DNA from 3 places in the Fodinibius sp. GM108 genome. Region 1 is predicted to be linked to each of the others. Evidence: riboswitches for the same ligand, from Rfam matches in the RefSeq annotation. Region 1 holds a riboswitch; each other region holds the start of a gene.
The links. Region 1 has a riboswitch for thiamine pyrophosphate ahead of ACT3ID_RS17965 (calcium/sodium antiporter). Riboswitches for the same ligand answer to the same signal wherever they lie in the genome.

Region 1 (2,273 bases):
AGTGCTTAATTACCTGTTTAAAATATGAATCCAGCCTCGCTACTATCCCGGGGCTGGGTTTATTGACATTTAATTCCGCTCAAAAGAAATTCTTCTCGGACTTTGAAATCGGCTAAATGCTTCCACCAAATCACCATTAAGATTGCGCTAACCTTCCATGGAAAATCCGTATAACGTTCAGCACAAGAGGTACGGAACCAGAAATGAGTCTGTGAAACTTCGCACCACCCTTGGAACAACATTTCATTGGGAGGGCATTCTGCGAGGTGGTATGACGTCTGTTTATAATCTTAACACGTTACTGCCTGTAGAATATTTTCTACAAATTTTTCAGGATTTTTGCTGTTTTGAGTCAACTACTGGTCCCTTATAATTAGAGTAGAAGAAATGAGAAAACATTGATATTGTGAAATTAGGGGGCGAAGGTTGAGGGTGCCTGAATTTTTATAAATTGAGGCTGAGAATAAACCTCTTGTACCTGAACCGAGTAATGTCGGCGAAGGAAAACCATCGCCCCCACATTATTAAAATGCCCCGCATCAAAAAGTGCGGGGCTTTTTTTATATATTCCTCTCCAACCCTCAGGGAATTACAAAACCATCGAAATGTAGAATTGTGACTTCCTTGTCCGGGTCAGGTTTTATTCCTGATAGCTCTTCCCTTTCTATAGGATCAATTTCAGCTAATCCTCCAGGCAAAGTTACAAGATTCCCAGTCACTTCAACTTTGTAAGCATTGGCAAATCCCAGTGTGGATTGTTAAGCATCAATGGTTTAGAACCTTTCCAGATATCTTTACCATTGCACATCTTGCAAGATAATTACCGCTCGCAGCAGTATTCATAGAATAGAAAAGTTACGTATTGTGATAATCTTGATATTAGCTTTACTATTATTAATTAGTATGATGCAAATGGGATTAATGAAATAAATTTATTTCTCGAGAACCTACCATATTTTATATAGCTAATTAAATACATCATTTTAGAACTGGATTCTGACTCTTATCAACGTATAGAAACATGCTTTTACTTCTTGCCGGGCTGGCTTTTCTTATTATAGGTGCTGAACTTCTTGTACGCGGTGCTTCTCGTATTGCCGCCGGATTAGGAATTTCGCCCCTGATTATCGGACTCACGGTCGTTGCTTTAGGAACAAGCTCGCCCGAACTGGCAGTGAGTATCAAGTCCTCACTCTCGGGACAGCCGGCCATTGCACTGGGAAATATCGTTGGCAGTAATGTTTTTAATATTCTATTTATTCTGGGCATCTCGGCTTTAATAATTCCGCTTCGCGTATCGCAGCAACTGATTCGCCTCGACGTACCTTTGATGATTGGTCTTTCAGTGACTGTTTTCCTTTTTGCCATTAATCAGCATATCGGCCGTCTCGAAGGTTTCTTCCTGTTTCTCACGCTCATTGGCTATCTCACGATTCTATTCTTTCAGAGCCACACCGATTCCGAGATAGTAGAACCCGGAAAGTCCCACAAAGAATCAACCAGTTGGTTGCTAAACTCTATCTTTGTTGTTCTGGGATTAGCTCTACTTGTCTTCGGTTCTCGCTGGCTTGTCAACGGAGCGGTAACCCTGGCTCAATCCCTCGGCATCAGCGAACTGATCATCAGCCTTACTGTTATAGCGGCCGGAACGTCATTACCCGAGGTGGTAACCTCGATTATAGCAGCTATTCGCGGCGAGCGTGATATCGCCGTGGGCAATGTAGTTGGAAGCAATATCCTTAATATTTTGGCTGTCCTCGGATTTTCAAGCATTATCAGTCCGGCAGGAATCGAAGTATCGCAGGCACTATTTCATTTTGATATCCCGATCATGATCGCCGTCGCTCTGGCAGCACTGCCAATCTTCTTTACGGGCCTTTCCATCAGCCGGTGGGAAGGCGGATTGCTTTTCAGCTATTATATCGCATACACGGCCTATCTCATATTATCGGCCACCGAACACGATGCATTGGCAGAATTCAACCTTGTGATGCTTTATTTTGTGATTCCGATTACTGTTATCTCTCTTCTCTCAACCAGCATTAAACAGTGGCGCAAAAACAGAAATCATCATCTCTAATGATTTTGTATGTTATCGGAATTTGAAGACGGATTACCATTATCCGCCGAGGTAAAATTATTTTGAGTAAATACATCTGATAATATAGACTGCTCAATATAACTGCGCTGGTCTGACTTTACCGGAATTCGAACAACCAGATGAACTTCTCCGGCCGCAGGCACCTGGATTGTCACCCGCGGTTCAACAGAAG
Region 2 (2,273 bases), on a different contig from region 1:
GCGTGTAAAAACATTGTTCCGCCCCCTGGCGTCGTAGACCCTTGTCCCGGTACCTGAGCCGTGTGCCCGCCTGTAATTGCCACACCGATTTCGTCACAGATCCGGTGGATATGTCCCCAATAGCGTTTGAATTTCTCGAGCGGAAAATCAGGCGACATATTCAACACAAACTGAGCATATTCGGGTGCAAACCCGGTTGTGGCCATATCATTAACCAGCAGATGCACCGAAAGCCAGGCCGATTCTTTTAGTCCCAATGAGGGAATCAGCGAAAGCGGATCGCTGGAAGTAGCAAGTCCATTGCCGTTACCGAGATCTATTACCGCAGTATCGACACCAAATTTGGGTCCTTTTAGAACATCCGGCCGTTTTCGTCCGCTCTGCGGCTCAATAATTTCCCGAAAGAGATTGCTATTGATTTTTCCGCTTTGATCTTCAAATGCACTCATTTCCTAATAATATTAATCAACATCAGTTAGCTTAACATGAAGTCCAAAAAAGTCACCAATTGGTAGTCCCCAACGCTGTACGGGAAACCATTTTGGCAAACCAGTCGCTGTCCACTCAATCTCATATAGCCGACCTTCTAAAGCTTCATGAATAGTATCAATTAGCTTTTGGGGAGTATAGAAATTTGCCGTCTCATAATAGGGATTTGCTCCAAAAACTTCCTGCACACGCCGGCGGACAACCTTAGTAGAATTGCGATTCATGATTCCAAAGATAATTCCAAACTTTCCCACACGTACCGCTTCGCGAATTACTTTAATGGGATCTTCGTAATAGGCAAAGGTGGCAATAAAAGCCAATGCATCAAATGTATTATCCTTAAACGGCATGTGGTGTGAATCGGCCCAGACAAGATCACCTTCAAATAATTTTGTCCCTTCACCTAACATAAAAGGTGATATATCCGCACCGGTTGCTTCAATACCTATCTCCTGCCACCAGCGGGTAAAGCGGGTAGTACCGCAGCCATATTCGAGCAGAGTCTCAACCCGCTCATCTTTTTTTATGAGTTTGGCCAGTACTTTTTTCTGCCATATTTCGGCCCGCTTATAACGTCCTTCATAGTAATCCTCATAAACCTCGGTATGCTCGCGATTGAAAAACCATTCCTCGCGATCCTGCCACTGCTCCAGCTTTTTCGTGGCCAGTTCAAACTTTTTCTTTTGGATATTACTCATTACATGATCTCTGAAGGTTGAAAAATAACTCATCCGGATAATAGCAGGTGGGAGTTGTCAGCCGGAAATAACTCGCAATGAGCAGACTGGCTTTCCCTACGCTGGTATTATCCAGATCAGGTTCAAGGGTATGATCTCAGCCCATATGGCACCCCTGTCAATTTCTAAAAATATATATTTTTAAATATTTGGTAAACTAAAAGTAACGAGGAATGTTGTTAAATGATAATTATTAACAACCACTGGCTTTGGGACCTTTCAGCCATTTACGCACAATATCATGTAGTTCTTTCTTTTGAACAGGTTTAGAAAGATAGTCATCCATTCCTGCTTGCAAGCATTTTTCTTTAACATCCGGATGGGCATCACCGGTCATGGCAATAATTTTAAGCTTCTTTTTCTCATCTTCGAGCTTTCTTATTTCTTGGGCAGCCTCATATCCATTCATGACCGGCATTTGTAAATCTAAAAAGATAAAAGCGTAATCGTTCTCAACAAAGGCTTCCACTGCCTGTTTGCCATCCGAAACCACATCGGCCGTGAAACCTATATTTTCTATCACCCTAGATGCAACCAGCTGATTTATCTTGTCGTCTTCAGCAATTAAAACACGCTTATTCTGAGCTAATGAAATTTCATCTTGGACGGGCTCTTCAACTTGTCCTACATCAATTTCCTCATCATCAGTAAATACCGCATCTGCATAAATAGTGAAAGAGAAGGTGGTTCCTTTATTTATTTGGCTCTCTACATCAATCTCTCCTCCCATCATATTTACAATTTCTTTGCTAATAGCCAATCCTAAACCAGTTCCACCTTCATTATTTTTGGTGTTAACCTGTGAAAAGAAGTTGAACAGATGTGGCAACTCCTCTTCCGGAATGCCCATACCTGTATCCTGAATCGAAAACTGAAGACAATGTTCCCCATTTTGATTTCCGCACGTTGCTACACTCAACGTTACCTCTCCCTCTTCGGTAAACTTAACAGCATTACCGACTAAATTAATCAAGACCTGCCGGAGTCTTGCCTTGTCTGTTTTAATTTTATGCGGCACATTTTCATCGAGATGCCAGGCAGTTTCCA
Region 3 (2,273 bases), on a different contig from region 1:
CTATCCGGTGACGATGATTAACGTTGACTATTTTGATGATATTGATTTGCATGATTACGATGTGCTGGTTTTGCCGTCAAATTTTTATGGCAGCGATATCAGCAGCGATAAGCTTCGCGATTGGGTTTCGGACGGCGGAAAATTAATTGCAGTACAGGGAGGAAATAGTTTTTTAGCCGGGAAAGAGGGGTTTGACCTGCGCTCAAAAAATGAAGATGAAGAAGGTAAGGAAGAGGTTGAGGCAGGAACAGCTTCAAACGAGCAGTTGGAAGTTTATGGCGAGCGTCAGCGCGAAAGTATTTCGGATTTTAACTCCGGGTCCATTTTTAAGATCACCATGGATAATACTCATCCGTTAGCGTTCGGCTATGATCAGGATTATTTTTCCCTGAAGCTGAACTCCGACGCTTATGCCTATCTCAACAACGGCTGGAATGTGGGTGTTGCAGAAGAAGATGCCCATATGAGCGGTTTTGTTGGATATAAAGCCAAGGAACAGCTGGAAAATACACTTACTTTTGGCGTGCAGAATATTGGCAGTGGATCGGTGGTATACATGGTCGATAATCCGTTGTTTCGGGCGTTCTGGCATAATGGAAAATTGCTGTTTGGCAATGCGGTATTTATGGTAGGACAGTAGGCATGAAACGCGGATGAGGCGAGGATTTAGCGAATTTCCACAGGGTGTTATTTATCTGTTAATGGTTATTGGATTGATCGAGGCTCACTAGTGGTCAAGTTTCATCTCGTTCCGTACCTCTGGTGCGGAACGTATATATATTTTGTTTCAAATGACTCGAGTGTCTGTGTAGAGCATTTAATTTTTTTATTGATCACCTTTGGATAAACAGTAAATAAAGATTGTACTATTCCTTCGAGCCAATAAATGATCCGTTTAATTCTATTTATTACGTGCTGCAAATTCTTAGTTCTGTTCATTTTTTGTCAGCAAAAAATGAACCAAAAAACTGTCGGTGGGAATCGTAGATTTTGTTCTGACTATTCGTTTCATCTGTGTTCTATTTATGCAATCTTTTTTGAAGCTCACTTTTCTTCCCTTATCTTAAGGCGAACAAAAATCACCCAAAGGTTGGGGGTGCTTGCAATAGCAGGCTGAGATCATACCCTGAGAACCTGAACCGGATAACACTGGCGTAGGGAAACCAAGGCAGTATTATTAGAAAGTTATATCATGCTGCCGGATTGATCAGCATTTCTTGCAAGTTCATCTCCCGCTCTTATGAACCTAATAAGACGGAGGAACTTATGTTTTATAACCTATTACGAAGTACATCACTTCTGTGCTTTCTACTTGCGATGAGTACTACACTTATTGCTCAAACACAAACAGTTACCGGTACTGTCTATAATGCAGAAACCGAAGAACCGCTGGCTAATGCCAATGTTTATGCTTCTGATACAAAGGGAGCGGTAACCAGTTCTGACGGTACTTTTACACTGGAAATACCGTCAGATATTGAAACATTGACGATCAGCTATGTGGGCTTTGAGACAAAAGAAGTTGAGCCTGCGGAAAGTCTAACGGTGTATTTAAATCCCACATTGAACCTAGAGGGGATAATTATACAAGGTGTGCGCGCAGAAGAAGACGACCCTGTGGCACAAAGCAATGTTAGCAGAGCCAAACTGGAGCAGGTTTATAATGGAGAGCAACCCACCTTCTATTTGGAAGATCTGACACCGGCGATTTTTTCCTACTCAGAATCAGGAACTAAGCTGGCCAATTACGGTAGCATGCGTTTACGTGGAATCACGCAAGAACGGATTAACATGACATTGAATGGAGTGCCGCTCAATGATATGATCGATCATGGTGTATTCTTCTCAAACTTTACGGATATCAGTAATAGTTTCGAGTCCGTACAGGTGCAGCGTGGAGTTGGCACCAGCAGTAACGGTGTGGCATCCTATGCCGGGTCGATTAATTTTGAGTCAGTTAACATTGAAGATCGAGAACAGGGCGGACAGGTTGAGCTTGGCCTTGGCTCGTTTAACACTTATCGAATGAATACGAGCTTGTCATCTGGAATGATTAATGACAAATGGTCTTTCTACGGAAGCTACAGTCGTATTTTTTCGGATGGCTATCGCTATAACACACATACGAATGCCCGTTCGTTTTTCTTTTCCGGCGGATACTTTGGAGAAAATGATCTGATCAAGATTAATGCTTTTGATGCGGGATCAAAGAATGGTCTGGGATACGAGGCCGTTGCGGAGAGTGATATTGAAGATGATCCACGGACAAATTA

Region 2: another riboswitch for thiamine pyrophosphate. It lies ahead of ACT3ID_RS02570 (class I SAM-dependent methyltransferase); the one in region 1 lies ahead of ACT3ID_RS17965 (calcium/sodium antiporter).
Region 3: another riboswitch for thiamine pyrophosphate. It lies ahead of ACT3ID_RS14315 (TonB-dependent receptor); the one in region 1 lies ahead of ACT3ID_RS17965 (calcium/sodium antiporter).

What each region holds. Positions count from the first base shown of each region.
Region 1 covers NZ_JBYEIR010000013.1:43,582-45,854, forward strand. The annotation lists gene ACT3ID_RS17960 (hypothetical protein) at 1-9, shown strand, start outside; TPP riboswitch at 419-522, shown strand; gene ACT3ID_RS17965 (calcium/sodium antiporter) at 1,022-2,080, shown strand; gene ACT3ID_RS17970 (mechanosensitive ion channel domain-containing protein) at 2,077-2,273, opposite strand, start outside.
Region 2 covers NZ_JBYEIR010000001.1:582,457-584,729, reverse strand. The annotation lists gene ACT3ID_RS02575 (AIR synthase family protein) at 1-449, opposite strand, end outside; gene ACT3ID_RS02570 (class I SAM-dependent methyltransferase) at 462-1,187, opposite strand; TPP riboswitch at 1,263-1,353, opposite strand; gene ACT3ID_RS02565 (ATP-binding protein) at 1,420-2,273, opposite strand, start outside.
Region 3 covers NZ_JBYEIR010000007.1:219,139-221,411, forward strand. The annotation lists gene ACT3ID_RS14310 (M14 family metallopeptidase) at 1-640, shown strand, start outside; TPP riboswitch at 1,083-1,178, shown strand; gene ACT3ID_RS14315 (TonB-dependent receptor) at 1,267-2,273, shown strand, end outside.